DNA from 2 places in the Micromonospora rhizosphaerae genome. Region 2 is predicted to be linked to the other one. Evidence: predicted binding sites of a transcription regulator. Region 2 holds the regulator's gene; the other holds the start of a gene.
The links. The regulator HrcA, encoded in region 2, represses chaperone genes, less so after heat shock. The targets are predictions, from matches to a motif close to GGTTNGCACNCTCNNNNNGAGNGTGCNAACC.
Positions count from the first base shown of each region.

Region 1: a site for HrcA is predicted at 6,660-6,690, ahead of groL (chaperonin GroEL). Genes of this name have one in related genera too.

Region 1 covers NZ_FMHV01000002.1:360,456-375,294, reverse strand. The annotation lists gene thrC (threonine synthase) at 1-581, shown strand, start outside; gene GA0070624_RS01860 (GNAT family N-acetyltransferase) at 851-1,870, shown strand; gene paaN (phenylacetic acid degradation protein PaaN) at 1,923-3,596, shown strand; gene GA0070624_RS01850 (GNAT family N-acetyltransferase) at 3,644-4,171, opposite strand; gene GA0070624_RS01845 (hypothetical protein) at 4,352-4,642, shown strand; gene GA0070624_RS01840 (cold-shock protein) at 5,119-5,322, shown strand; gene GA0070624_RS01835 (hypothetical protein) at 5,701-6,612, shown strand; gene groL (chaperonin GroEL) at 6,884-8,506, shown strand; gene GA0070624_RS01825 (hypothetical protein) at 8,568-8,768, opposite strand; gene GA0070624_RS01820 (GNAT family N-acetyltransferase) at 8,904-9,839, opposite strand; gene GA0070624_RS01815 (IS110 family RNA-guided transposase) at 10,243-11,466, shown strand; gene GA0070624_RS01810 (S8 family serine peptidase) at 11,490-13,943, opposite strand; gene GA0070624_RS01805 (glycerol-3-phosphate dehydrogenase/oxidase) at 14,023-14,839, shown strand, end outside.
Region 2 covers NZ_FMHV01000002.1:6,597,842-6,612,680, forward strand. The annotation lists gene GA0070624_RS31010 (PhoH family protein) at 1-716, opposite strand, end outside; gene GA0070624_RS31015 (serine hydrolase domain-containing protein) at 848-2,224, opposite strand; gene GA0070624_RS31020 (histidine triad nucleotide-binding protein) at 2,260-2,610, opposite strand; gene GA0070624_RS31025 (SDR family oxidoreductase) at 2,682-3,443, shown strand; gene GA0070624_RS31030 (16S rRNA (uracil(1498)-N(3))-methyltransferase) at 3,545-4,279, opposite strand; gene dnaJ (molecular chaperone DnaJ) at 4,330-5,475, opposite strand; gene hrcA (heat-inducible transcriptional repressor HrcA) at 5,550-6,572, opposite strand; gene GA0070624_RS31045 (DUF4870 domain-containing protein) at 6,791-7,411, shown strand; gene hemW (radical SAM family heme chaperone HemW) at 7,450-8,673, opposite strand; gene GA0070624_RS31055 (enoyl-CoA hydratase family protein) at 8,693-9,481, shown strand; gene GA0070624_RS31060 (hypothetical protein) at 9,590-10,453, shown strand; gene GA0070624_RS31065 (MOSC domain-containing protein) at 10,495-11,139, opposite strand; gene GA0070624_RS31070 (hypothetical protein) at 11,184-11,330, opposite strand; gene GA0070624_RS31075 (GlsB/YeaQ/YmgE family stress response membrane protein) at 11,548-11,835, opposite strand; gene GA0070624_RS31080 (GlsB/YeaQ/YmgE family stress response membrane protein) at 12,079-12,366, opposite strand; gene lepA (translation elongation factor 4) at 12,712-14,589, opposite strand; gene GA0070624_RS31090 (DUF4240 domain-containing protein) at 14,717-14,839, opposite strand, start outside.

The DNA of each region.
Region 1 (14,839 bases), 6.2 Mb from region 2:
AGGTGGCCGAGCAGCTCGGCTGGCGGATTCCCGCGCAGGTGGTCATCCCGATGGCCAGCGGAGAGTTGCTCACGAAGATCGACAGGGCGTTCTCCGAGCTGGTCGAGATCGGCCTGGTCGAGGCGCCGGCCGGCGGCTGGAAGGTCTTCGGCGCCCAGTCGGCCGGGTGCAACCCGATCGCCACCGCGCTGCACTCCGAAAGCGACACCATCACCCCGGTCAAGCCGACCGGCATCGCCAAGTCGCTCAACATCGGCGACCCGGCCGCCGGCCTGTACGCGCTGGAGGCGGTGCGCCGCACCGGCGGCTGGATGGAGTACGCCGCCGACGACGAGATCCGGGCCGGCATCCGGCTGCTCGCCCGGACCACCGGGGTGTTCGCCGAGACGGCCGGCGGGGTCACCGTGGCGGTGCTGCGCAAGCTGGTCGAATCCGGCCGGCTCGAGCCGACGGCGGAGACGGTCGTCTTCAACACCGGCGAGGGCCTCAAGACCATCGACGCCGTTGCCGCCCAGGTCGGCCCCACCCACCGGATCAAGCCGTCCCTCCGCGCGGCCCGCGACGCCGGCCTGCTCGGCTGACCGGGAATCGCCCGGACGGGGGATCGGGCCGATCCGCCGGGTAACTGGCTTTTCGCTGTGAGTGCGGAAAACCCGCCGCTAAGGACTTGACGGGCAGGATTCGGACGGCGCAAGATGCTCCGTGCGGGAGGGCGTTTCGCCGGAGACTTTCAGTTCTTTCGACCCAGCGCCGAAGGCGTTGTGCGATCGTCCCTCCCGACCAACGTCGCGATCGGGGCCAGCGGAAATTCGCTGGCCCCGATCGCTGTTCGGGGTGCACCCTCGGTGGCATGCGGATCACGATCGCGCCGTTCGACGCGGCCGACCCGGCGGCGGTCGACGAGGCCTACCGGATCGGTGCGGCGGTCGAGAAGGCCGACGTACCAGACTTCCCGCCGTTCTGCCGGCAGCGGTTCACCGCCGCCGTCCGGCACCCCATGCCGGGCACGGCGCGGCTCTGGGCGCTGGCCCGGCTCGACGGGGTGCCGGCCGGTTACCTCGCGCTCGATCTCCCGCAGCTTGACAACATCGACAACTCCGACGTCGAGCTGGTGGTGCATCCGGCGTACCGGCGCCGGGGCGTCGGACGGGCGCTGCACGAGTACGGCCTGCGCCTGCTGCGCGAGCGCGGCCGCAAGCGGGTCATCGGGGCGACCGTCTCGGCGTTGCCCGGGGGAGTGGCCCGGCCCGAGGCGGGCGACGCCTTCGCCACCGCGATGGGCGCCCGGCCGGCGCTCGCCGAGGTGCGCCGCCGGCTGGACACCGGCCGGCTCGACCAGGCGGCCCTCGACGCCCTGGCCGCCGACGCGCGGACGCACGCGACCGGTTACCGGATCGTCCGCTGGCGCGGCGACACCCCCGAGGAGTACGCCGCCGACGTGGCGTACCTCGACGGCCGGCTGATGGCCGACGCGCCCCTCGGGGACCTGGAGTGGGAGCCGGAGCGGGTCGACGTGGAGCGGCTGCGGGGCACGGAACGGGCGCTGAACGCCCGGGGCCGCCGCCGGTACCACCACGCGGCGGTGCACGAGGCCTCCGACCGGGTGGTCGCGTGGACCCTGATCGACCTCGGGCCGAACGCCGACTGGCATGCCTACCAGCAGATCACCATCGTCGACCCGGCGCATCGGGGGCACCGGCTCGGTCTGCTCACCAAGGTCGAGAACCTGCGGTACGTGCTCGATCACGAGCCGGCCCTGCGGGCGATCGACACCTGGAACGCCGCCGAGAACCAGCACATGATCGCGATCAACGAGCAGCTCGGCTTCCGGCCGGTGGACGCCTGGACGGACTGGCAGCTGACGATCTGAGTTGTGACACCGCCCTACTGATCGTGGGGCTTCCTGTTGCATGATGGCGGGCATGACGGAGAGCCCGCACCCCCTGTACGACAGGCACGCCGACACCCTCAACCGTGCGCTGACCGCGATCACGGAGCGCGGGTACTGGTCCGCCTACCCGGAGTCGCCCAGCCCCCGGGTCTACGGCGAGACCGCCGCCGCCGACGGCAGGGCCGCCTTCGAGGCGTACCTCAACGCCGACTTCCCGCTCGACCAGCCGGGTGACGGCGAGACCGTCGCCACCGAGGCGAGCCCGTTCGGCCTGGAGCTGAACGTCCGCTACCCGCACGCCGCGGCCGACCAGCTGGTGGGCGCCGCGACGGTCGCGCTGCCGGCCTGGCGCGACGCCGGCCCGCAGGCCCGGGTGGGCGTCTGCCTGGAGATCCTCGACCGGCTGCACAAGCACATCTTCGAGCTGGCCAACGCGGTGCAGTTCACCAGCGGCCAGGCCTTCGTGATGGCCTTCCAGGCCGGCGGCGCGCACGCGCTGGACCGCGCGCTGGAGGCGATCGCCTACGCGTACGCGGAGATGACCCGGCACCCGGGGACGGCCGGCTGGGAGAAGGCCGCCGGCAAGGGCGACCCGCTGCGGATGACCAAGACGTTCCACGTGGTGCCCCGCGGGGTGGCCCTGGTCATCGGCTGCAACACCTTCCCGACCTGGAACTCGTACCCCGGCCTCTTCGCCTCGCTGGTCACCGGCAACCCGGTCATCGTCAAGCCGCACCCGCGCGCGGTGCTGCCGCTGGCCATCACCGTGAGGTACGCCCGGGAGGTGCTCGCCGAGGCCGGTTTCGACCCGAACCTGGTGCTGCTGGCCCCGGAGGCCCCCGGCGAGAAGCTCGCCTCCACCCTCGCCCTGCACCCGGCCGTGAAGATCGTCGACTTCACCGGCTCCACCGAGTACGGCGACTGGCTGGAGGCGAACGCCCGACAGGCGGCCGTCTACACGGAGAAGGCCGGCCTGAACACGGTCGTGATCGACTCCACCGACGACTTCGCCGGGATGTGCCGCAACCTCGGCTTCACGCTGACCTTGTACAGCGGTCAGATGTGCACCACCTCGCAGAACCTGCTGATCCCCCGGGGCGGCATCGAGACCGACCAGGGGCACAAGAGCTTCGAGGAGGTGGCCGCCGGGATCGCCACGGCGGTCGGCAAGCTGACCGCCGACCCGGCCCGGGGCGTCGAGCTGACCGGCGCGATCGTCAACGATGCCGTGCTGGAGCGGCTGGACGAGGTCACCAAGGTCGGCGAGCCGGTGCTGGAGTCGCGGACCGTGGAGCACCCCTCCTTCCCGGGGGCGATCGTGCGTACCCCGACCGTCGTCAAGCTGGACGCGACCGACACCGCGACCTACTCCCGGGAGTGGTTCGGGCCGATCTCGTTCGCCATCGCCACCAACTCGACCGCGCACAGCCTGGAGATCCTGCGTACGACGGTGGGGGAGAAGGGCGCGCTGACCGCGGGGGTCTACTCGACGGACGAGGCGGTGCTGGACGCGGCCGAGGCGGCGGCGATCGAGGCCGGTGTGCACCTGTCCTGCAACCTGACCGGCGGCGTCTTCGTCAACCAGTCGGCGGCCTTCTCCGACTTCCACGGCAGCGGTGCCAACCCGGCCGCCAACGCCGCGCTGACCGATGGCGCGTACGTGGCGAACCGCTTCCGCATCGTGCAGAGCCGTCGCCCGGCGTGACGGCGTGACGAGCGGGCCGCCTTTCCGGACGGGAGGGGCCCGCTCGCTCAGGCGGGGCGGCGCATTTGGAGTTCGCGCAGCGTCGGGATCTTCGGGTGCGGGACGCGTACCCCCGTGTCCACGAAGCCGAGGCGCTGGTAGGCCCGGTAGGCGCGGTCGTTGCCGACCACGACCTCCAGCATCAGCTCGGGCCGGCCGCAGGCCCGGGACCAGGCGGCCACCTCCTCGACCAGGTCGGCGAGGAGCCCGCTGCCCCGCCAGGTCGGGGTGAGGTAGACGGCGTAGATCACGGTGAGCCCCGGCTCGCCCGGGGCCACCGTGCCGCCGGCGTGCCCGACGAACCGGCCGCCGGGGTCGGCGACGAACTGGGCCGTCCCGGGGCCGGTGGAGACCGCGGCGATCCGGGCCGCGTAGTCGGCGTGCGGGCGGGCGGCGGCCTCCGCGACGGTTTCCAGGAAGGCCAGCGGCGCGTCCGCGAGCATCTCCAGTCGGAGCGCCCGCATCCGGGCGGCGTCCTCGGGGCTTACCCGGCGGACGGTTGCGGTGCGGGCCAGGGTGGTCGGCGCGCTGGTCATCAGAACTCCTTCGAGGAGACCTCGCTTCAGGGCGGGGAGGAATCGAACTCCTGCGGAGCAGGGTAGAGATAGCCGCCGCCAAGGTGGACGGGCGTCCCGAGAGCCACAGGTTGTCAGAGGGCGATGCGATAGTTCGCGACCGCGTGGAAGAAGACCGAGGACCTGGCCTACCTCAACGAGGTGTCCTCCGTTCCGCTTCAGCAGGCCCCGCGGCGCCTTCAGACGGCCTTCACCAACTTCTTCGCCAAACGTGCGCAGTTCCCGCGGTTCAAGTCGCGGAAGAAATCGCGGAGGTCGGTGGAGTACACGACCAGCGCTTTCCGCTTCCGGAACGGCGAGCTGACGCTGGCGAAGATGGCGGAGCCGCTGCAGATCGTGTGGTCCCGCCCGCTCCCCGAGGGTGCGAAGCCATCGACGGTGACCGTGTCTCAGGATGCGGCTGGGCGCTGGTTCGTATCCCTGCTGTGCTAGGACGCAGCCGCTCCCCGCCATCGGCGCGGCGATCGGGATAGACGCCGGACTTGACCATCTGCTGACCCTGTCGACCGGGGAAAAGATCACCAACCCTCGACATGAGCGGCGGCTGGCGGTGGCGGCCGGTGGAGCTGGTGTAAGACCTCAACGGGAACCCTCCCGGACGAGGCGGCCGGCGACGAAGCAGGAAGCCTCACAGGCGACCGTCGAATCCCGGTCGTCCAGGGCCGGGAGAATGTCAACTCGCATGCATACCGGAACGACGCCCGCCGCCCTGTGCGGCCCTCGCCTGTGCGGTCGGAGCCTGGCTGGAATGTGCCCGATTTGTGGTCGTGCGCCGTCGTCACGCCTCGTGTAGCGTGCGATTTCGGTCACCGATTCAGCGGCCGTCGCCGATCGCCGAAGCGGTGGTCCGGGCGCGGGCTCGTCCGGCGTTCGGGTTGTGGTACGCCGCGCAGAGTGAGGAATGCACCGTGGCACAGGGCACCGTGAAGTGGTTCAACGCCGAGAAGGGCTACGGCTTCATCGCCGTCGACGGCGGGCAGGACGTCTTCGTTCACTTCTCCGCGATCGAGATGGACGGTTACAAGGCGCTGGACGACGGCCAGCGGGTCGAGTTCGAGATCGCCCAGGGCCAGAAGGGCCCGCAGGCGGAGCGCGTCCGCGTCATCGCCTGATTTCCTCTCTTCCTTGCCGTCCTCCCGGCGGCTGTACCACCCGATCCGGGGCTGCGGTGCGGGCGCGCACCGTGGAAGATCGTGAGCCGTTCCAGCCATCGCTGCTGAGGAGGGTTCATGTCCGACCAGCCCCCGTCGGGTCCCACGGAGCCGGCTTCTCCCCTGCCACCCGATCCGGGCCGACCGGTCGATCCGACGTCGGCCACGTCTCCGGCCGCTGATCCGACGGTGCCGGGGCAGTGGGCCGGACCGGATCCGGCGGGGCCGGGACAGCCGGCCGCTCCGTTCGGCCCGGGGCAACCCGCCGGGCCACCCTTCCCGTGGGATCCGGCCGCCCTGCAGCCGCAGGGCTGGGTCTGGCCCCCGTCCGGTGTCCCCGTGCCCGCCGGCCCGTACCCCGCTCTCCCCGGCCAGCCGTACGGCTGGTATCCGGCCGGCGCGGGCTGCGACCCGAACGACCCGCTGGTCACGCCGCCGAACGCGGGGTTGAGCGGCTGGTTCTCGCGCTGCACGGGGGCGCTGCGCCGCAGTTGGCGGCTACTGATCCCGATCATGCTGCTCACCCAGGCGGCGCCAGCTGCGGCGGTGTCGCTGCTCTCCCTCGGGCTGAACCCGTCGGCCCAGCTGGAGACCCTCCCCGGCGACGGCTCCGCGCCCCTGCCCGACGGCTACCTGGCCGACGTCGCCGCCTTCGGCGGCGCGGTGCTGCTCGGCAGCCTGCTCCTCGGCCTGTTGCAGAGCCTGGGTTGGGCGGCGGGCACCTGGGCGGTCACCCGGCAGGCGGCGGGTGAGCCGGCAGACCTGGGCGGCGCGCTGCGTTACGGGCTGCGCCGGGCTCTCGGGCTGTGGGGTTGGACGCTGCTGAGCTCCGTGCTCATCGGGGTCGGGGTCTGCTTCTGCGTCCTGCCCGGGATCTACCTGGCCTTCGCGACGGCCCTCGCCGGCCCGGTCTACCTCTTCGAGCGGGAGAACCCGATCGGCCGATCCTTCCGGATGTTCCACGAGCGGTTCGGACCCGTGCTGGGCCGGCTGGCGCTGGTCGCGGCGGTGCTGATCGTGGGCAGCGTGGTCGGCGGCGTGCTGGAGTCGGTGGGCATGCTGCCGTTCGGCACCGATCCGCTGGCCACACCCGGCGCGACGGCGGGCGCGGTCGCGGTGATCGTGGTGGCCGCCGTGCTGGTCGTCCCGGTCTACCTGGTGCAGCTCGTCGGGCTGCTCGCCACGTACGCGGAGCAGCGCGCCCACGAGGGTCCGGTGAACGCAGCCCGACTGGCCGCGGAACTCGGCTGAGCGGGGCGATCCTGCTTGCACTCGGCAAGGCAGAGTGCTAAACAGGTGATTGGCACTCGCACACCGTGAGTGCCAATGGTCGGGGCGGTAGGGCCACGGTCAGGCCGGCGTCGATGACGCGGGCGTGGCACATGGCCGGTCGTCGCGGGCTATCCGGCCCGGCCGACGGACGTCGCCGTCGCCAGGTGGCGACGTCCCAAGGTGCGTACACCAGGCGGCCCATCCGGGGCACACTCGGGTGGCCCGTGAGTGTCCAGGAGGACAACGCCGTATGGCCAAGATGATCGCGTTCGACGAAGAGGCGCGCCGCGGCCTCGAGCGGGGCATGAACCAGCTCGCCGACGCCGTGAAGGTGACCCTCGGCCCCAAGGGCCGCAACGTCGTGCTCGAGAAGAAGTGGGGTGCCCCCACCATCACCAACGATGGTGTGAGCATCGCCAAGGAGATCGAGCTCGAGGACCCGTACGAGAAGATCGGCGCCGAGCTGGTCAAGGAGGTCGCGAAGAAGACCGACGACGTGGCCGGTGACGGCACGACGACGGCGACCGTCCTGGCCCAGGCCCTGGTGCGCGAGGGCCTGCGCAACGTGGCCGCCGGTGCCAACCCGATGGCCCTGAAGCGGGGCATCGAGGCCGCTGTGGCCAGCGTCTCGGAGGAGCTGCTCAAGCTCGCCAAGGACGTGGAGACCAAGGAGCAGATCGCCTCCACCGCCTCCATCTCGGCCGGTGACACCAGCGTCGGCGAGATCATCGCCGAGGCGATGGACAAGGTCGGCAAGGAAGGCGTCATCACCGTCGAGGAGAGCAACACCTTCGGCCTGGAGCTGGAGCTCACCGAGGGCATGCGCTTCGACAAGGGCTACATCTCCGCGTACTTCATGACCGACCCGGAGCGTATGGAGGCCGTCTTCGACGACCCGTACCTCCTGATCGTGAACAGCAAGATCTCGTCGGTGAAGGACCTGCTCCCGATCCTCGAGAAGGTCATGCAGTCGGGCAAGCCGCTGCTGATCATCGCCGAGGACATCGAGGGCGAGGCCCTGGCCACCCTGGTGGTCAACAAGGTCCGCGGCACCTTCAAGTCGGTCGCCGTCAAGGCGCCGGGCTTCGGTGACCGCCGCAAGGCCATGCTCGCCGACATCGCCATCCTCACCGGTGGCCAGGTCATCAGCGAGGAGGTCGGCCTCAAGCTGGACGCCGTCGGCCTCGACATGCTGGGCCGCGCCCGCAAGGTCGTGGTGACCAAGGACGAGACCACCATCGTCGACGGTGCCGGCGACGCCGAGCAGATCCAGGGCCGGGTCAACCAGATCCGGGCCGAGATCGAGAAGAGCGACTCCGACTACGACCGGGAGAAGCTGCAGGAGCGGCTGGCCAAGCTGGCCGGTGGCGTCGCGGTGATCAAGGTCGGCGCGGCCACCGAGGTCGAGCTCAAGGAGCGCAAGCACCGCATCGAGGACGCCGTCCGCAACGCGAAGGCCGCCGTCGAGGAGGGCATCGTCCCGGGTGGTGGCGTCGCGCTGGTGCAGGCCGGCAAGACCGCCTTCGACAAGCTGGACCTGGCCGGCGACGAGGCGACCGGCGCGCAGATCGTCAAGATCGCGCTGGACGCCCCGCTGCGGCAGATCGCCGTCAACGCCGGCCTCGAGGGCGGCGTGGTCGTCGAGCACGTCCGCAACCTCGACGCAGGCCACGGCCTCAACGCCGCCAACGGCGAGTACGTCGACCTGATGGCCGCGGGCATCATCGACCCGGCCAAGGTGACCCGCTCGGCGCTGCAGAACGCGTCGTCGATCGCCGCGCTCTTCCTCACCACCGAGGCCGTCGTGGCGGACAAGCCGGAGAAGACCCCGGCCGCCGCGGCTGCTCCGGGTGGCGGGGAGATGGACTTCTGAGTCCAGTTCCAACGCCGAGAGGGGGCGGGCCGCGTCAGCGGTCCGTCCCCTCTCCGTTTTCCTATGTCGGCAGTGGCCGCTGGTTGCGCCGTTTCTGCGCCCGGTCGTACGGCGGTCGGATCCGGATCGGCTCGTCCACCAGTTCCAGCGGTTCCTCGGCGGCCTGTTCGTCGACGCTGGTCATCTCCGCCAGTTGCTCGGCGTCGCCGTAGTCGAGTCGGTCGAACGGCAGTTGCCCGGGGAGTTCATCGACCGGGGCCATGCTGACCGGTTGGTCTTCGGTCCGTTCGTCATCCGTGGTCATGGCTGCCTCCTCTATGCTGAAACGGTAAGGGGCGTCGATGACCGATGTGGGCGAATGACGTTATTGGCGTCTATATCCCTTTCGCCCTTTTCGTTATTTTGCGGCTCCGTTGCCGATCGCCTTCCGGTACAGGAAGAAAACCCGTTCGATCCGTGCGCCCGCGCTGCCCGAATAGAACGGCACCGGCCCCACCCAGCCGATCTGCGCGGCATCGATCCCCGCCGCGGCCTGGTCCCGCAGGCACCGGCGGAGCAGCACGCCGCCGATGCCCGAGCCCTCGGCCGCCGGGGCGGTGCCCATCGGCCCGAACCAACTCGGCCGCGACGAGCCGTACGCGGCGAAGCCGAGAATTTCGCCGTCCCGCTCCGCGAGGTGTGCCCCCGCCCCGGGCCGGCCCACCGAGCCGGCCAGCTCGGCGTCCCAGGCGCCGCCGAAGGTGGCGCGGGCGAATCCGGCCAGGGCGGGCAGGTCCGCCGGCTCGGCCCGCCGTACCGTCACGCCCCGGTCGGCGAGCCGGCGCTCGGCGGCCTCCGTGGACCGCAGCGCCGGCGAGCCGTCCGACAGGTCCGCGGTCATGTTCCACGCGGTACGGTCCTGCCGGTAGCCCAGCCGCAGCGCGGCGCAGACCGCCGGGGTGTAGCGCACGTCGATGCCCGGCCAGGCGTAGTACGGCGGGTTGCCGGCGAGCAGCAGCTCGGTCGCGCCGAGCCCGGCGAGCCGCCGCTCGGCCTCGCCCAGCAGCGCCCGCCCGACCCCTCGGCGGCGCTCCTCCGGCGTCACCGCCACCAGGTCGACGTGCCCGAGGCGCGGATCCTGCGGCGAGATCGACCCGACCAGCACCCCGACCAGTTCCGGTCCGCGGACCGCGCCGATCAGGGCCACCGGCCGGTCCGTCGCCGCCCGGGTGACCAGAGCGTCGAGGATGGCCGGTGCCTCGGCCGCGTCCTCGGGCAGGTCGAGCGCTCGCCGGCAGAGGTCGACGACCTCGGGCAGCCGGTCATGGCTCGGCTCGATGATCTCCGCGTCCATGGTGGCCGACCCTAGGCCATCCGCCTGCCCGGCGACACCGCCCGACCGGCCCACCGGCCCTCGCCGTGCCCGCCCCGGCCCACGGGCTCCCGCGCCGTGCCGGCTGTTAAGAAGGGGCCCCTGCTATGCCCGAGGCGTTAACAGGGGGCCCCTCCTAATGAGTTCTGGGAGTGAGCCATCCGGCAAACTCCTGGTGGGTAGGTAGCCGCCGGCGGGTGAGCACTTGCTGTTCCTGGACGTCGAGTCCTGATGAAAGATCGTGCCCCTGCCGGTCGGTGAGGAGAGTTGATCGCTGATGGGATGTCGTGCCCGCCCGGTTGTGGCGTGAGCACTGCTTCATTAGGTCGCTGATGGTTCTCCTGCCGGCTACTGACCGTGTTTGCGATCGGAGGCGGGAGACGCGGTGCTGTTCGTGGGAGATGACTGGGCCGAAGACCATCACGACGTTGAGTTGATGGATGCGGCTGGGCGCACCCTGGCCAGGGCCAGGTTGCCCGAGGGCGTCGCAGGGATCACGCGACTGCACGCGATGATCGGCGCGCAGCTCGGCGAGGACGCCGACGGCGCCGGGCAGGTCACGATTGGGATCGAGACCGACCGAGGGCCGTGGGTGCAGGCGTTGATCGCGGCGGGGTACACCGTGTTGGCGGTCAATCCGTTGCAGGCGGCCCGTTACCGTGACCGTCTCGGGGTGTCCGGTGCCAAGAGCGACGCCGCCGACGCGCACATGCTGGCCGACATGGTCCGTACCGACGGCCACCAACTGCGCCGGGTCGCCGGTGACAGTGCCGGATCCGAGGCGGTCAAGGTGGTCGCCCGGATGCACAAGACACTGATCTGGGAACGCACCCGCGCCAGCCAGCGGTTGCGGCACGCGTTGCGGGAGTACTTCCCTGCCGCGTTGGCCGCGTTTGACGATCTCGACGCCGCCGACACCCTTGAGTTGCTGGCCAGGGCCCCGGACCCGGCCAGCGCCGCGAGGCTGAGCATCAGCCAGATCAGCGCGGCCCTCAAACGGGCCCGCCGCCGCGACATCCCGGCCAAGGCCGCAGCGATTCAGGCCGTCCTGCGCGCCGAGCACCTCAGCCAGCCCGCCGTGGTCACCGCCGCCTACGCCGCCTCGGTCCGGGCGCTGATCGCGGTCCTGGGCACGCTCAACGAGCAGGTCAAGGCCCTGCAAGGGCAGGTCGAGGCCTATTTTGGCCAGCACCCGGACGCTGAGATCATCCTGTCCCAACCGGGACTGGGCACGATCCTCGGCGCCCGGGTGCTCGCCGAGTTCGGCGACGCGGCCGACCGCTACACCTCGGCCAAGGCCCGCAAGAACTACGCCGGCACCAGCCCGATCACCCGCGCCTCGGGTAAGAAACGCACCGTCGCTGCCCGGTTCGTGCACAACGACCGGCTCATCGACGCGCTGATGACCCAAGCGTTCGCGTCGCTGAACACCTCGCCCGGCGCCCGCGCCTACTACGACCGGCAACGCGCCCGCGGCGCCAGCTACAACGCCGCGCTGCGGCAACTCGCCAACCGGCTCGTCGGCATCCTGCACGGATGCCTCAAAACCGGCGCGCTCTACGACGAGGCGACCGCCTGGTCGCATCACCTCAACGAGGCCGCTGCTTGACATTCAAGCTCCTGGGATGTCTTTCAGCCCGCCCGCGCGGCGCGGACCGCCGCGTACGCGTCGACCAGGCCGGCACCGACCAGGTCGGCCTCGCCCCCGCAGCGGTTCGCGCTCGGGTGGTTCGGGTGGGAGACCACGCCGGCCGGGCCGGCGGTGTCGCGGAGGATCCGCCGGGTGCGAGCCAGGTCGCCGACCAGCGCCGGGTTGGCCGACCACATCAGCGCCACCACCCCGGCGACGTGCGGCGTCGCCATCGAGGTGCCGGGCAGCGTGGCGTAACCGCCACCGGGGTACGCGGACAGGACGTCGGCACCGGGCGCGACGAGGTCGGGCTTGTCGACGCCACCGGTGGCCGGGCCCCGGCCGGAGAAGGTGGTCAGCTGCCGTTCGCGGTTCACCGCGCCGACGGTCAGCACGTCCGGGTAGGGCGCTGGCGGGTCCGCGATCGAGCCGCAGTACGGGCCGGTGTTGCCGGCCGCGGCGACCACCAGGATGCCGGCCGTGGCCAGCGCGGCGGTGGCCGGCCGGAGCGCTCCCGGGTCGCACCCCTCGATCGGCGGGCAGCCCCAGGAGTTGGTCAGCACGTCCGGCGCCCGGGCCGGCCGCCCGTCGGTGAACGGGTCACCGCCGAGCGGGAACGGCGCCAGCATGAACTGCAGGCAGTCCAGATAGCGCGCCGGGTTGCCGATGTTGCGGTCCAGGTTGACGCAGCCCACCCAGCGGGCCCCGGGCGCCACCCCGATCCCGCCGCGGCCGACCGCGCTGCCGGTCGTGTGGGTGCCGTGGCCGCTCTGGTCGTTCGGCGTACGGGTGTGCGACCACGGGTCGTACCAGGAGTCGTCGCCGCCGCGGAAGCCGTCGGCCAGCGCCGGGTGCCCACCGTCCACGCCCGAGTCCGAGCTGCCGACCACGATGCCGGAGCCGGTCACGCCCAGCTCGGGCCAGACCCGGTCCGCCCCGATCAGGGAGACGTTCCAGGCCGGGCCGCCGGGTGGCGGCAGGTGGCCACGGGCGGCCGGGGCCGCCGCCGGCAGCGGGCGCAGCCGCTGGCTGACCAGCACCCGGGCCACCTCGGGACGGCCGGAGAGCCACGCCCGCACGCCCGGGCCGCCGTCCGTCTCGATCGCGTTGACCAGGTAGTACGGCGTCGGGTGCAGGCGTAGCCGGGTCAGTTCCCGGCGCAGGTTCCCCTGGGTCCGGTCGGCCGTGGCCACCAGCCGCCGGTAGACCTCCGCGGCACGGACGTCCCGCCCGGCCCGTCCCGGTGCCCCGGCCGGGATACCGGTCAGGTCGGCCTGCTCGCGCAGCACCACCAGCAGTCGTTCGCCGTACAGGCCGGGCCGGCCCGGGCCAAGGTGGACCACCGCCACCGCGAGCAGCAGGACGGCGGCGGTCGCCCCGGCCACCCGGCGGCTCGGCGTCCCGGCGCCCGGCCGGGCCAGCAGGACGGCGTACCCGATGGCGAGCAGCACCGCGACGGCGAGCCCGGCGCCGGTCGCGACGGCGACCCAGAACGGCACGTCGCGGGCGGCCACCAGCAGCACCGTGATCTCTTCCGGGTCGGCGAAGGCCAGCGGGCCGAGCACGCCGAGCCCGACCAGCCAGCGGACCGGGGCGCCACCGGCCGGGCGGCCCGCGCGGTGCGCCGCCGCGTGCAGCGCGGCCAGCACGAAGCCGGCCGGTGGCAGCAGGAACAGGGCCGGCAGCTGCGCCCCCGACTGCCCGGCGCCAGCGGCGACCAGCGTCAGGGTTACCCCGGCGACCAGCCCGCCGACCAGCACCAACCGGGCCGGCCGGGCCGGCGTGCCCACGGTGAAGTGCGTCCAGAAGGCGGCGTCGAGCAGCACCCCGGCGAGCGCGCCCAGCGCGGCGGCGGCGAGCGCGGCGAGCAGCGTCTCCAGCAGCCCGCCCAGCGCGCCCAGCCACGCCCAGGGCAGCAGTAGCGCCAGCCCGGCCGCGACCCCGAGCAGGGTCACCGGCTGCGGTGGTCGCCGAGCCTCGGCGTGCGGGACGGCCGCTCGGCGGCGGTGCAGGAGCCGGTCGAGGACGGCTGTGAGCAGCGCGGCGGTGGCGGCCAGCGCGGCCAGGTAGGCCTCCTGGTGCACCGGGGGCACGGTCCGCAGCAGGGTCAGCGCGCCGAGTGCGAGCGTCGCGGCCAGCCAGGCACGGCCGGTGGCCCGGACCGCCGGGGCGCGGGGCAGCAGGGCGAGCGCCAGCGTGGGCGCGCCCACCAGCAGGACCGTGCCCAGGGCGACCACCGGCCAGGTCAGCACCGCCCGGTCCAGGCCGGCCGCCAGCACCGCCTGGTCGACCGCCCAGCCGACGCCCTGTCCGGCCACCGTGACCAGCACGGCCCAACCGCCGGTCAGCACCGCCGCGACCACCGGCCACGGTCCGGTCCCACCCGGACCGGGAAGCGGCGGCGCGGGGGGCGGCGGGACGGGTGGACCGGCGGGTGGTGGGGGACCGACCTCCATGCCCAGTACCGTACGGCGGGACCGGTTCGTGCCGCGGAACGGCCGGGACGGTTACCGTGGACGGGTGCGCGACCCCAACGTGTCCCGATCCGTGGCCGGTCAGCTCTCCGCCGAGCGCCGCGCCGACGACCTGCGCCGACTCCGCGCCGAGCGGTTCGACGTGCTGGTCATCGGCGGCGGGGTGACCGGGGCGGGGGCCGCCCTCGACGCGGCGTCCCGAGGGCTCAAGGTGGCCCTGGTGGAGGCGCGCGACTACGCCGCCGGCACCTCCAGCCGGTCCAGCAAGCTCATCCACGGCGGGCTGCGCTACCTGGAGCAGTTGGAGTTCCACCTGGTCCATGAGGCGCTCACCGAGCGCGGGCTGCTCGCCACCCGGCTCGCGCCGCACCTGGTCCGGCCGGTCCCGTTCCTGGTCCCGCTCCCCGCCCGTCGCGGCCTGCACGACCTGCCCTCGCGGGTCTTCCGCCGCTCCTACTACGGCGCCGGGGTGGCCACCTACGACGCCTTCGCCGGGATGTTCGGCGGGGGGCGGGGCATGCCGCTGCACCGACACCTGACCCGCGAGGGCGCCCGCCGGGTCTTCCCGAGCCTGCGGGCCGACACCCTTGCCGGGGCGATCCGCTACTACGACGGGCAGGTCGACGACGCCCGGCTGGTGGTGACGCTCGCCCGCACCGCGGCCAGCCTGGGCGCCACCGTGGTGACCAGCGCCCGCGCCGTCGGCCTGATCCGGCAGGCCCGCGAGGTGACCGGGGTCCGGGTCCGCGACCTGGAGGCGCCCGCCGGCTCGCCCGATGCCGAGTTCGAGGTACGCGCCCGCACGGTGATCGCCGCCACCGGGGTGTGGAGCGACGACATGTCCCGGATGCTCAACGATGTCGGGCTCCGCCCCGGCC
Region 2 (14,839 bases):
ATGAACGCGTCATTGAGGGTGCGGCCCCGCATGTAGGCCAGCGGTGCCACCTCGATCGTGCCGGCGGCCATCAGCTTCGGGATGGACTCCGGGTCGAGCATGTCGTGCAGCGCGTCGTAGAGCGGGCGCAGGTAGGGGTCGATCTTCTCGTTGAGCGTGCCGGGCAGGAAGCCGAGCCGCTCCCCCGCCTCGACCGCCGGCCGGGTCAGGATGATCCGGTTGACCTGCTTGGCCTGGAGCGCCTGGACGGCCTTCGCCATCGCCAGGTAGGTCTTGCCGGTGCCGGCGGGGCCGATGCCGAAGACGATGGTGTGCGCGTCGATCGCGTCGACGTAGCGCTTCTGCCCGAGGGTCTTGGGACGGATGGTGCGCCCGCGCCGGGAGAGGATGTTCAGCGTCAGGACCTCGGCGGGCCGCTCGGCGCTGCCCTGCTCGAGCATGCCGACGGTACGCCGGACGGCGTCAGTGGTCAGAGTCTCGCCTTTCTCGATGAGTTCGAGCAGCTCACTGAAGAGGCGCTCGGCGAGGGCGTTGTCCGCGGGGACACCCGTGATGGTGATCTCGTTGCCACGCACGTGGACGTCACTGTTGACCGAGCGCTCGACGAGTCGCAGGATCTCGTCGCCCGCGCCGAGCAGGTTGACCATGATCTTCGAGTCGGGGACCGTGATCCTGGTTTGCGCCTGTGGCGGGCCGGGAGGTGGGGTGTCGGTCATAGGTCGGGCCGTCGGGCCCTGAGCCACCTGCTCTCGATCTAGGTGCCGGGCCCTGCTGGCGCGGCGTTCAGTTCCACCCATCGTATCGGTTCAACACCGGACGCACCTCGCCCATTTCGGGTGGTCGGAGATCATCTCCCGGCGCGGAAGTCGTACCCGTCAAAGGTCTCCTGAGCGGGGGTGAAGCGGTAGGTGGCCCAGTGCATCCGGACCACGACGCCGCGCTCGTCCCGGGTCAGCCGGAGCAGCTCGCCGACCTCCCGCCCCGCGACCGTCCGGAACACGTCCGGCGAGTCAGGCACCGGGGCGAAGACCGCCGGGGGCTTGCCGGCCGGGTCGTCCGCGCCGCGGGCCCGCAGCGTCCCGCCGTGCCAGGAGAAGACGTACTCGAAGCCCTCGCCCCACCAGCGGCCGAGCATCCCGCGCAGGTGGTCCGGGGCCGGCGCGCCCGGGCGCCACGGCTCGATGTCGGCCGGGTCCTGCTCGGCGGACGCGGCGAGCAGCCGGTGCGGCAGGTCGAAGACGTCGACGCCGGTGCCGGAGGAGCCGAGCACGGCGCAGCCCATCGCGCCCGCGGTGCCGTCGCCGCCGCGCCGGCCGTAGACGGCGGCGAGGAAACCAGGCATGGCTCCGTCGTGCCCCACGTGCATCACCCGCTGCGGCTGCGGCACCAGGATCAGGCCCAGCCCGAAGCCGCCCGACCAGAGGGTCTCGTCGGTGGTGGTGTGCGGCCAGCGCATCTCGTCGAGGGTGGTCTGGGCGAGCACCGCCCCGGCCGGGTCGAGCGCCACCGGGTCCGCCAGGAAGGCGGCCCAGCGGGCCATGTCGGTCGCGGTGCTCCAGAGCTGCGCGGCGGGGGCCACCGCGCCGAAGTCGGTCGGCGGCTCCGGGTGAGCCTCGTCGGAGTACGCGTCGACCAGGAACCCGGTCGCCGCCCGCTCGCCCGGCGTGACACCGGTGGCGGTCAACCGCAGCGGGATGAGCACCCGCTCGGCCAGCACCTCCGCCCAGGTGCCGCCGCGCAGCCGGCCGACCAGCTCGCCAAGCAGCGCCATGCCGAGGTTGGAGTAGTGGTAGCGGCGGCCGGGAGGCAGCACCCGCTCGACCCGGGTCAGGTCGGCGATCAGCTCGTCCACGCCGGGCGCGCGCAGGGTGTCCCAGACGTCGCCGTGCGGCTCCCGCTGCAGGCCGGCGGTGTGCGACAGCAGCCGGCGTACGGTCAGCTCACCGTGCGCCGGCAGGTTGAGGTGCCGGCCGATCGGGTCGTCCAGGTCGAGCAGGCCGTCATCGCGGCACTGCATCACCAGCACGGAGGTGAAGGTCTTGGTGACCGAGCCGATCCGGAACACGGTCTCCGGGCCGAGCGGCGTGTCGTTTCCGGCGTCGCCCACCGTGCAGGTCCAGATCGGCCGGTCGGCCCGGTGCAGGGCGGCCGACACCGCCGGCACCCGGCCCTGAGCCTGCACCTGCCGCACCATGCGGCCCAGCCGGTCGTTCACCGTGATCATGTGAGCAGTGTAAGGAGCGGGCCGAGGTCTACTCCTCAGCGGCAGAGCATCGGGCCGAGCGGCGCGCCGCCGAACAGGTGGGCGTGGACGTGGAAGACCTCCTGGCCGGCGTACGCCCCGGTGTTGAACATCAGCCGGAAGCCGTCGGCGAGCAGCCCCTCGTCCTCGGCCACCGTGGCGGCCGTGGCCAGCACCTCAGCGGCCAGCCCCGGGTCGCCCTGGGCGAGGGTGGCCACGTCGGCGTAATGCTCCTTCGGAATGACCAGCACGTGGGTGGGCGCCTTGGGGTTGATGTCCCGGAAGGCGAGCGTGGTGGCGGTCTCCCGCACGATGTTGGCGGGGATCTCCCCGGCGACGATCCGGCAGAACAGGCAGTCGGTTCCCATCCGGGCATGTTAAGCGGCCGGGCGGGACCGCGCGGCGGGTCCACCGGGTGCGCCGGGGCATGATGTCCGGCGTGACTTCTCGGGCGGTACTGGTGACGGGGGCCTCGCGCGGCATCGGGCGCGCGGTGGCGAGGGCATTCGCGGTGGGCGGCGACCGGGTGGCGATCCACCACCGGGCCTCGGCGGAGCTGGCGGAAATGCTGCGCGACGAGCTGCCCGGCGAGGGGCACGTGGTGGTCCCGGGCGACCTGGCCGACCCGGACGCGGTCCGGGCGATGGTCGACGAGGCGGCGGACCGCCTCGGCGGGCTGGACGTGCTGGTCAACAACGCCGGCGTATACGGCCCGCGGGACCTGCCGCACCCGGTCTTCGGCGCCTCCTACGAGCAGTGGCGGGAGCAGTGGCGGCTGGTGCTGGAGACCAACCTGACCGGCGCGGCCAACGTGACCTGGTGCGCCGCCCAGCACATGCGCGAGCGGGGCGGCCGGATCGTCAACGTCTCCTCTCGGGGCGCCTTCCGCGGCGAGCCGCAGCAGCCGGCGTACGGGGCCAGCAAGGCCGGGCTGAACGCGCTGGGGCAGTCGCTGGCGCTGGCCCTCGCCCCGTACGGCATCGCGGTGGCGACCGTCGCGCCCGGCTTCGTCGAGACCGACATGACCACCGACCACCTCAGCGGCGAGCGCGGCGAGGCGATCCGGGCGCAGAGCCCGTTCAACCGCGTGGCCCGCCCCGAGGAGATCGCCGCCGCCGTCCACTGGCTCGCCTCCCCCGAGGCCGAGTGGGCCTCCGGCACCATCGTCGACCTCAACGGCGCCTCCTACCTGCGCAGCTGACCCCGCCAATTTCCGCGATCTTGCACTTTCGGTGACCCTTTCGAGCTGTTTTGCGGCTTACGCGGCCACCACAACTGCAAGATCGCGCAGAGGGGCCGGGGTTACCAACGGCCCAGGCGGGTGGAGAGGACGGAGAGGGCGGCGACGCCGGCCGTGGAGGTGCGCAGGACGGACGGGCCGAGACGGACCGGGCGGGCCCCGGCCTCGGTGAACGCATCCAGCTCGCGGTCGGCGATGCCCCCCTCCGGGCCGACGACCAGCACAATCTCGCCGGTGGCGGGCAGCTCGGCGGTGGTCAGCCGTTCCTCCGCCTCCTCGTGCAGCACGAACGCCGCAGCGGCCCCAGCGATCCGGCGGGCCACCCGGGCGGTGGACTCGTCCGGCGCGCCGGCCACCACCGGCAACCAGGCCCGGCGGGCCTGCTTGGTCGCCTCCCGCACGGTCGCCACCCACTTCTCCCGGGCCCGTACGCCGCGGTCACCGCGCCAGAGGACGACCGAGCGGTCGGCCGCCCAGGGCACGATCTCGTCGACGCCGACCTCGGTCATCGCCTGCACCGCCAGCTCGCCCCGGTCCCCCTTGGCGATGCCCTGCACCACGACCAGGCGCGGAACGGGCGCGTCGATGTACCCGCGGGAAGTGATCTCGAGGTCGAGGGTGCCCTTGCCGACGGTGATGATCACCGCGGCGGCCGTGCCACCCCGCCCGTCGGCGAGCAGCAGTCTTTCGCCGGGCCGGAGCCGCTGCACGGTGGCGGCGTGGCGCCCCTCGGAGCCGTCGAGGGTCAGCCGGTCGGCGGTGGGCAGCGACTCGACCAGGAAGAGCGGCGCGGACACGATCCACAGGCTATCGGCCCCGGCGCTGGCCGGGGCCGATAGCTGCCGGGTCAGGCGTGCCCGTTGAAGGCGTCACGCATCCGGGAGAAGAAGCCGCCCTGCTTGGTCAGCTCGGCGACCTCCTCGCCCCGGGTCTTGGCGAACTCGCGCAGCATCCGCTCCTGCTCGGCGTCGAGCTTGGTCGGGGTGCGCACGTCGAGGTGGACGTAGAGGTCGCCCCGGCCGGTGCCGCGCAGGTGCGGCACGCCCCGGGCGCGCAGCCGCAGCGTGCTGCCCGGCTGGGTGCCCGGCTTGACGTCGACGGTCTCCTCGCTGTCGAGGGTCTTGATGGTCAGCCGGGTGCCGAGCGCCGCGGCCGTCATCGGCACGGTGACGCGGCAGTGCAGGTCGTCGCCCTTACGGGAGTAGACGTCGTGCGGCCGCTCGTGGATCTCCACGTAGAGGTCGCCGGCGGTGCCGCCGCCCGGGCCCACCTCGCCCTGCTGGGCCAGCCGGATCCGCATGCCGTCCTCGACACCCGCGGGGATCTTGACGGTCAGCGAGCGGCGGGTCCGCACCCGGCCGTCGCCGGCGCAGGTCGGGCAGGGGTGCGGGATGGTGGTGCCGTAGCCCTGGCAGACGGTGCACGGCCGGGCGGAGACCACCTGCCCGAGGAAGGTGCGCTGCACCGACTGCACCTCGCCCCGGCCGCCGCACGCCTCGCAGGTGGCCAGGTGGGTGCCGGCCGCCGTGCCGGCGCCGGAGCAGGTGGTGCAGAGGACGGCGGTGTCGACGGTGATCGGCGCCTCGACGCCGAACGCGGTCTCCTGCAGGTCCAGCTCCAGCCGCAGGATCGCGTCCGCCCCCGGCCGGGTACGCGGCCGCGGGCCCCGGCCGCCGCCCGCAGCGCCGCCGAAGAACGCGTCCATGATGTCCTGGAAGCCGACGAACGGCCCGCCAGCGCCGGGACCACCCGGGCCGCCGGCGCCCCCGCCGCCCGGGGCCAGCGGGTCGCCGCCCAGGTCGACGATCTGCCGTTTCCGGTCGTCCGAGAGGACCTCGTACGCGGCGTTGATGTCCTTGAACTTCTCCTGTGCCTCCGGGTCCGGATTGACATCCGGGTGGAACTGCCGCGCCAGCTTCCGGTAGGCGCGCTTGATCTCGTCGTCGGAGGCGTCCCGGCTCACACCGAGAATGCCGTAGTAGTCCCTGGCCACTGCGTTCCGTGTCCTCATGTTTCGTCTCGCGTCGCGCCGGTCGGCGGCCGGAGCCGGCCGTCGGCCCTGACTGGTCAGTTCTGGGCCAGCAGTTCGCCCACGTAGCGTGCCACGGCCCTTACCGTGGCGATGTTGCCGGGGTAGTCCATCCGGGTGGGCCCGAGCACGCCGAGGCCGCCGACGATGGTCGCGCCCGGGCCGTACCCGGTGCTGACGACGGAGGCGGCACGCAGGTTGTCGATCTCGTTCTCGTCGCCGATCAGCACCCGGGTCGTGCTCGTCTCGGCCTCGCCGATGAGCTTGAGCAGCACGACCTCCTCCTCGAGCGCCTCGAGGATGGGCCGCAGCGAGCCCTGGAAGTCGAGCAGGCCACCCCGGGTCAGGTTGGCGGTGCCGGCCAGCGCGATGCGCTCCTCGTGCCGTTCCACCAGCGTCTCCAGCAGCACGGTGGAGAGCGTGGTCATGGCCGGGCGCAGGTGCGGTGCGGACTCGTCGACCAGCGTCTGCACCAGCGGCGGGGTGTCGGACAGCCGGGTGCCGACCAGTTTCTCGTTGACCAGCTGGCGCAGGTCGGTGACGTCGTCGGCGGGGACCGGCGCGGGCAGCTCGACCAGCCGCTGCTCGACCCGCCCGGTGTCGGCGATCATGACCAGCATCAGCCGGGTGGTGGAGATCGGCACCAGCTCCAGGTGGCGGACCGAGGAGCGGGCGAGGCTCGGGTACTGCACCACGGCGACCTGCCGGGTCAGCTGGGCCAGCAGCCGGACGGTGCGGTGCACCACGTCGTCCAGGTCGACGGCGCCGACCAGGAAGCGCTCGATCGCCCGGCGCTCGGCGGGGCTGAGCGGCTTCACCCGGGACAGCCGGTCGACGAAGAGCCGGTAGCCACGGTCGGTGGGCACCCGGCCTGCGCTGGTGTGCGGCTGCCGGATGTAGCCCTCCTCCTCCAGCACCGCCATGTCGTTGCGCACCGTCGCCGGGGAGACGCCCAACTGGTGCCGCTCGACGAGGGCCTTGCTCCCCACCGGCTCCTGGGTGGCGACATAGTCCTCGACGATCGCGCGCAGCACGGCGAGCTTGCGGTCGTCGAGACCCATCTCCCACCTCCTGACGCACCTGGACCCGCCGGCGACGCCGGCCGACGTCTGGCACTCGAGTGTATTGAGTGCCAGTCTACGTCGGCCCGGCCGCCGACGCGATGATCAAGCCGGACCCGGGGTGCGTCATCGCCCACCCTCCGGGTGGCCCGATCGTCCGGTCAACCCGACCGGTGCGCTCTGGTGCGCCCTTGCGGGCGGCCCCTACCGTGACGCCCATGACTGAACCACCTCGCCCTCCCGGAGCGGGGGACCCCGGCACCCCGTCGCCGGACCCGACCCCGCCGTCGGCACCGCTCGGCTCGTCGGCAGACGAGCCCCCCACCGCACCACTGTCCGGGGCACCGGGCGGGGGCGGCTATCCCCCGCCCGGCGGGTATCCGCCGCCCTCCGGTGGCCAGCCCCCGTCGGGTGGCTACCCGCCCCCGGGCGGCTATCCCCCGCCGGGCGCCGGCTATCCGACCGGCGGCGCCTACGGCCCGCCGCGGGGCTACGCCAACAACGAGGACAAGACCTGGGCTCTGATCGCGCATTTCGGCGGCGCCGCGGCGATGTTCGTCAGTGGCGGCGTGCTGGGCTGGCTTCCCCCGCTGGTCGCCATGCTGGCCCGGGGGAACCAGTCGCCGACGGTGCGCCAGCACGCGGTCGCGGCGCTCAACTTCCAGCTGCTCTGGTCGATCGTCGGCCTGGTCGGCTGGCTCCTGGCCTGCATCGCGATCGGGTTCATCGCGGTCGGCGCGGCGGTCATCCTCGGCATCATCTTCGGCGTCCTCGCCGGCGTCAAGGCCAACGAGGGCGAGCTGTACCGCTATCCGATGAGCATCAGCCTGGTCAAGTGAGTCCCGGCCGGCCTTCCGGGCCGGCCGGCAACTCCCGTTCAGGGCAGCAGGTCGCGGACCACCGCGTCGGCCAGCAGCCGCCCGCGCAGGGTGAGCACCGCCCGCCCGGCCGCGTACTCCGGGCCGGAGAGCAGGCCGTCGGCCAGCGCCCGTTCCGCGCCGGCCCGCCCGGCGTCGTCCAGCACCTCCAGCGGCAGCCCGGAGGCGAGCCGCAGCCGGAGCATCACGTCCTCCATGTGCGTCTCGTCGGGCTGGAGCACCTCCCGGGCCAGGCCGGGTGACGCGCCGGCGGCCAGCCGCTGGGCGTACGCCGTCGGGTGCTTGACGTTCCACCAGCGGACGCCGCCGACGTGGCTGTGCGCCCCCGGCCCGAGGCCCCACCAGTCCGCGCCGGTCCAGTAGAGCAGGTTGTGCCGACACCGGGCGGCCGGCGTCCGGGCCCAGTTGGAGACCTCGTACCAGGAGAAGCCGGCCGCGCCGAGGGCGGCCTCCGCGGCCAGGTAGCGGTCCGCCGCCACGTCGTCGCTCGGGAACGGCAGCTCGCCGCGGCGCATCCGGGCGGCCAGCCGGGTGCCGTCCTCCACGATCAGGGCGTACGCGCTGACGTGGTCGACCCCGGCGGCCACGACCTGGTCGAGGGAGGCGGTGAAGTCCTCCGCGCTCTCCCCCGGCGTGCCGTAGATCAGGTCCAGGTTGACGTGGTCGAACCCGGCGTCCCGCGCCTCCAGCGCGGCGGCCGTGGCCCGGCCCGCGCTGTGCTTCCGGTCGAGGACGGCCAGCACCCCCGGCGCGGCGGACTGCATGCCCAGCGAGATCCGGGTGTATCCGGCGGCGCGCAGCGCCTTGAGCGACTCCGGGCTGACCGACTCGGGGTTGGCCTCGGTGGTCACCTCGGCGTCGGGGGCCAGCCCCCAGGTGCGGTCGATGCCGCCCAGGATCCGGGCCAGGTCGTCGGCGGCCAGCAGGGTCGGGGTGCCACCGCCGACGAAGACGGTGTCCACCCGCGGCGGCGGGGAGTCGCCCAGCACCCGGCTGGCCAGCGCCAGCTCGGCCAGCACGGTGTCGGCGTACGACTCGCGGCTGGCCCCGCCGCCCAACTCGGCCGCCGTGTAGGTGTTGAAGTCGCAGTAGCCGCAGCGGCTGGCGCAGAAGGGCACGTGCACGTACACGCCGAAGCCGCGCGCGCCGACCGCGCGGGTGGCGGTGGCGGGCAGCGATCCGTCGCGCGGAACGGATTCACCTTCTGGAAGAGCGCTGGGCATGACCACTAGTGTGCCCCGCATGACCTCTCCGGACGCTCTCGTGCGGGTCGCCACGGCCCGTGGGGTGACCACCCTCACCCTGGACAGCCCGCACAACCGCAACGCGCTCTCCACCCCGCTGATGACCGAGCTGCTGGCCGGCCTCACCGCCGCGGTCGCGGATGACGCGGTCCGGGTGATCGTGCTGGACCACACCGGTCCGGTCTTCTGCTCCGGGGCGGACCTGAAGGAGACCGCCGCCGCGTACGCCAGCGGGTCCGTGCCGGCCCGGATGCTGGGCGACGTGCTGGTGGCGGTACGGGAGTGCCCGAAGCCGGTGGTGGCGAAGGTGGCCGGGCCGGCACGAGCCGGTGGGCTCGGCCTGATCGCGGCAGCCGACCTGGCCGTCTGCGCCGAGGAGGCCACCTTCGCCTTCACCGAGGTGCGGCTCGGGGTCATCCCGGCGGTGATCTCCGCGACCGTGCTGCCGCGGCTGCAGCCGCGGGCCGCCGCCGAGCTCTACCTGACGGGGGACACCTTCGACGGTCGCCGGGCCGCCGAGATCGGCCTGGTCACCGCCGCCGTGCCGGGGAGCGGGCTGGCCGCGGCGGTCGAGCGGTACTGCGCGTCGCTGGTCCGCGGGGCACCGAGGGCGCTGGCGGGCACCAAGGAGCTGCTGCGCCGGCCGGCCGCCACCGACCTGCGGACGGAGATCGCCGAGCTGTCCGCGCTCTCCGTTGGATACTTCCTCTCCGAGGAGGGCCGCGAGGGGGTGCTCGCGTTCCGCGAAAAACGGGACCCGGCCTGGGTGCCGGCCTCGCCGGAGTGACGGCCGATCGCCCATCGTGGCGGGACGGTGACGGAACGGGAGGCAACCGGTCGGACGACCCGTACGGCGTTCCGGGGAACGTACGCTTGTCGGATCGTCGAACAGGGGGTGCGGGTGCAAACTCGGGCAATCGTGGCAGGCGGGGTGGTAGTGGCGGTCGTCGCCCTCCTCGGGGTCTGGCTCGTGGTCCGGCAGTTCGGGCACCAACTCCAGCTCCCGGTGGCCAGCCGCACCTGCACTGTGCAGGCCGACGGGCGGGTCGTGCTCGGCGCCGACCAGATGGCCAACGCGGCCACCATCGCGGCGATCGGCGTGCAGCGGCAGATGCCCGAGCGGGCGGTGGTGGTGGCGCTGGCCACCGCGTACCAGGAGTCGCACCTGAGGAACATCGCCCACGGCGATCGGGACTCGCTCGGCCTGTTCCAGCAACGCCCGAGCCAGGGCTGGGGCACGCCGGAGCAGATCCGGGACCCGCGCTACGCGGCGAAACGGTTCTACGCCGCGCTGAAGAAGGTCAAGGGCTGGGAGGGGATGCGGGTCACCGAGGCCGCCCAGCGGGTGCAGCGGTCGGCCTACCCCGAGGCGTACGAGAAGTGGGCTGACGAGGCAGCGGTCCTGACCCGCGCGCTGCTCGGCGACGCGACCGGCGCGGTGGCCTGCACGGTCGGACCGACGCCGACGATGCGCGGGCAGGCGGCCGCGACCGCGCTGATCCGCGGGCTGACGATGGACTGGGGGCTGCCGGGCGTCACCTCGCCGACCGATCTGACCGGGCTGGCCGTGCCGGCCGCGGACGCCCGCAACGGCTGGCGGTACGCGCACTGGCTGGTCTCCCACGCCGAGGACCACGGCGTGAAGCGGGTCCGCTTCGGTGATCTGGAATGGACCGCCAAGCAGGGCACCTGGGCGAAGGTGAGCGACGACCGGGCCGCCCGGACGCAGGTGCTGGCAGAAGTATTCGCCGACACGTAGGCCGCCGGACCGGCAGCCGGCGAGGGGCCGGCCCGGCAGGGTCAGGAACGGCTGCCGGTGAGCCGGCGGCGCACCTTCTCCCGGATCGGTTCGGGCAGATCGGACACCTCGAGCAGCCGAGGCAGCAGCTCCGGTTCCAGGGTCAGCGCCCGGAACATCTCGCCGATGGTCACTCCGTGCGCGGGGCGCTCCACCACCTCGACCGGGTCGCCGGCGCCCGCCTCGCCCTCCCGCAGCACCCGCAGGTACGCCCCCGGTGCGGCGCGGGCGGTGAACCGCTTGATCAGGTCGGGCATGCCCCAGAACCCGGCGAAGGTGGCACACGGGATGCGCGGCTTGGTGATCTGGAGCAGCGCGGAACCGACCGCCCACTGCTCCCCGATGACCGCCCCGGTCACGTCGACCGCGTACGTGGTCAGGTTTTCGCCGAAGCCACCCGGCCGGATGCCCCGGCCCAGCTCGGCCGCCCACCACGCGGCGTCCTCCTCCGCGTAGGCGTACACCGCCTGGTCCGGACCGCCGTGGTGGGCCCGCTCGCCGATGAAGTCGCCGGCCACCCCGTCGACCCGCAGCAGCACCGGCCCGTCCACCGGGCGCTTGTCGATGCCGGTACGACCGCTCGCGTCGCCCGCCCACTCCGCCTCGGTCACCACGGCGAGGTTCACCGCCGCCAGCCTGCCCGTCATGGGGTCAGCCTAGCCGTGGCGCGGACGGGCCGGACAACGCATGATCAGCCCTTGACAGCACCGGCGACCAGGCCGGAGACCATCCGGCGCTGCACCAGCAGGAAGAAGACGATCACCGGCAGGGTGAAGAGCGTCGAGGCGGCCATCACCGAGCCCCAGGCGGTGTCGTCCCGCCCGAAGAAGTAGGTCATCGCCACCGGCAGGCCGCGCCGTTTGGCACTAACCTTCTGCGCCGCACCTAAGTAGGAAAAATTCCTTTACGACAGGGGGTAGTCGCGCGGCAGGGCGAACGGACCGTATCGCAGGCGGCAGGGCGGGAGGCAAGCCTGCCTCCGGGCAGCTCGGGGCGTACGCGCGGGCGCCCGACCGTCCGGTCGGGCGCCCGCTTTCCGCAGCTGGGGATGTGTGTCAGTACCGGGTGACGCTGCGGCGCCGGCCGACGCCGGCCACCAGGGCCACGGCGATGGCGGCCAGCACGACCTGGACCAGCAGTTCCATCCAGTCGATGCCGGCGGTCTCGGTCGCGATGCCCAGAGCCCGGGCCAGCACCGTACCGAGCAGCGCGGCACCCACGCCGATCAGCATGTGCAGCCACATCGGCATGTTCTGACGGCCCGGCACGACCAGGCGGCCAAGAGCGCCGACGATCAGACCAACAACGAGCGCGGTGATGATGCCCCAAACGGTGAGCTCCACGGTCGCCCTCCTCCTCAAGATAAGTCACACGGGATCGTGTGGTTCCTGTCGTGCCCGCTAATGCCCGAGCCGTCAGAAATCCAAACCGACTCCGGGGACGGACTGCGCCGCACGACGCAGACCAGGACGTTTTCTTCGCACCCGGGTCGTACGGCCGCCGGCGCACCTTCGTCGATGAGCCGCGGACGCGAGCGGGCGCCCGACCTTCCGGTCGGGCGCCCGCTTCGGCTGGCGATGTGCCGGTCAGTACCGGGTGACACTCCGGCGACGACCCACGCCGGCCACCAGGGCCACGGCGATGGCGGCCAGCACGACCTGGACCAGCAGTTCCATCCAGTCGATGCCGGCGGTCTCGGTCGCGATGCCCAGAGCCCGGGCCAGCACCGTACCGAGCAGCGCGGCACCCACGCCGATCAGCATGTGCAGCCACATCGGCATGTTCTGACGGCCCGGCACGACCAGGCGGCCCAGAGCGCCGACGATCAGACCAACAACGAGCGCGGTGATGATGCCCCAAACGGTGAGCTCCACGGTCGCCCTCCTCCTCAAGACGTTGCACACGATCTGTGTCGTTCCTGTCGTGACCGCTAAATGCCCGACCCGCCGAAAGCCCAAACCGAATCAACCGGTCACCAGGCACGGAACGTCGATCTCCGGATCCCGGGTCGGTTCTCGGCAGGGGATGCGATTGTCCAGGTGGGAGGGGGCGCCGTCGCCGTCGGTAGGCCGCGCCCGAGGACCGGAGAAAATTCCTCCGGGTACGACCGGGAAGCGGACCGAAACGGTCCGGCGCCCCGGTCGGAAGGGACCGGTGGTAGTCCGCTCCGACCGGGGCGTCGGCCGTGCGTCAGGTGTCGCGGAGGACGCGACCGTGGATCACTTCTTGCCGGGCGCCTTGACGTCCCCGGCCTCGGAGGAGAGCGCGGCGATGAAGGCCTCCTGCGGGACCTCCACCCGGCCGACCATCTTCATCCGCTTCTTGCCTTCCTTCTGCTTCTCGAGCAGCTTGCGCTTCCGGCTGATGTCACCGCCGTAGCACTTGGCGAGCACGTCCTTGCGGATCGCCCGGATGGTCTCCCGGGCGATCACCCGGCTGCCGATCGCAGCCTGGATCGGCACCTCGAACTGCTGGCGCGGGATCAGGTTGCGCAGCTTGGCCGCGATGCTGACCCCGTAGTTGTACGCCTTGTCCTTGTGCACGATCGCACTGAACGCGTCGACCGGCTCGCCGTGCAGCAGGATGTCGACCTTGACCAGGTCGGACGCCTGCTCACCGGAGGGCTCGTAGTCCAGCGAGGCATAGCCCTTGGTCCGGCTCTTCAACTGGTCGAAGAAGTCGAAGATGATCTCGGCCAGCGGGAGCGTGTAGCGCAACTCCACCCGGTCGGCGGAGAGGTAGTCCATCCCCATCAGGCTGCCCCGGCGCCCCTGGCAGAGCTCCATCACCGCGCCGACGTAGTCGTTCGGGGTGAGCACGGTGGCCCGCACGGTCGGCTCGTACACCTCGGCGATCTTGCCGGTCGGGTACTCGCTCGGGTTGGTCACCGTGACCTCCTCGCCGTCCTCCTGGATGGCCCGGTAGACCACGTTCGGGGCGGTGGAGATCAGGTCGAGGTTGAACTCACGCTCCAGCCGCTCCCGGATGATCTCCAGGTGCAGCAGGCCGAGGAAGCCGCAGCGGAAACCGAAACCGAGCGCGCCGGAGGTCTCCGGCTCATAGGTCAGCGCGGCGTCGTTGAGCTTGAGCTTGTCCAGCGCGTCGCGCAGGTTGGGATAGTCGGACCCGTCGATCGGGTAGAGGCCGGAGTAGACCATCGGCTTCGGGTCCTTGTAGCCGCCCAGCGGCTCCCTGGCCGGGTTGGCGTTGACGGTGACCGTGTCACCGACCCGGGACTGGCGCACGTCCTTCACGCCGGTGATCAGGTAGCCCACCTCGCCGACGCCGAGCGCGTCGGCCTTCTGCATCTCCGGCGAGATGACGCCGATCTCCAGCAGTTCGTGGGTGGCGCCGGTGGACATCATCTTGATCCGGTCCCGGGCGCTGATCCGCCCGTCGACCACCCGCACGTAGGTGACCACGCCCCGGTAGACGTCGTAGACCGAGTCGAAGATCATCGCCCGGGCGGGGGCCTCGGCCTCGCCGACCGGCGGGACGAACTGCCGGACGATCTCGTCGAGCAGGTGCGGCACACCCTCGCCGGTCTTGCCGGAGACCTTGATGCAGTCGGCCGGGTCGACACCGATCAGGTGGGCCAGCTCCTCGGCGTACTTCTCGGGCTGGGCGGCCGGCAGGTCGATCTTGTTGAGCACCGGGATGATGCGCAGGTCGTTCTCGAGCGCCAGGTAGAGGTTGGCCAGCGTCTGCGCCTCGATGCCCTGGGCGGCGTCGACCAGCAGGATGGCCCCCTCGCAGGCGGCCAGCGAACGGGACACCTCGTACGTGAAGTCCACGTGCCCCGGGGTGTCGATCATGTTGAGCACGGCCTGCTCACCGGCCCGGTCGCCGTCCCGGATGGTCCACGGCATCCGGACGGCCTGGCTCTTGATGGTGATGCCGCGCTCGCGCTCGATGTCCATCCGGTCGAGGTACTGGGCGCGCATCTGCCGGGGGTCGACCACGCCGGTGAGCTGCAGCATCCGGTCGGCCAGGGTCGACTTCCCGTGGTCGATGTGGGCGATGATGCAGAAGTTCCTGATCCGCGCCGGGTCGGTGGCACCAGGAGCGTTCGCGCCGGGATCGAGCGTCGGTGGCACAGCGGTCCGTTCTAATCGGCTGACGTGAGCAGGGCCGGCGCGCCGCCGGCCCCCTCTATGCTCCCACGTCGCTCCGGGCGCGGTCCGATCCCTCCTGGTGTGCTGGGCGACTCACTTCGCGGGCGGCTCACTCCGCGGGCGGCTCGACGAAGAGCGCGGCGAGCCGGGGCAGCCGGCGACGGGCCTCCTCCTCGTCGTCGAAGTCCCAGAAGTCGTTGAGGTCGGGCACGGGGACCGGGTCGCGCTCCGC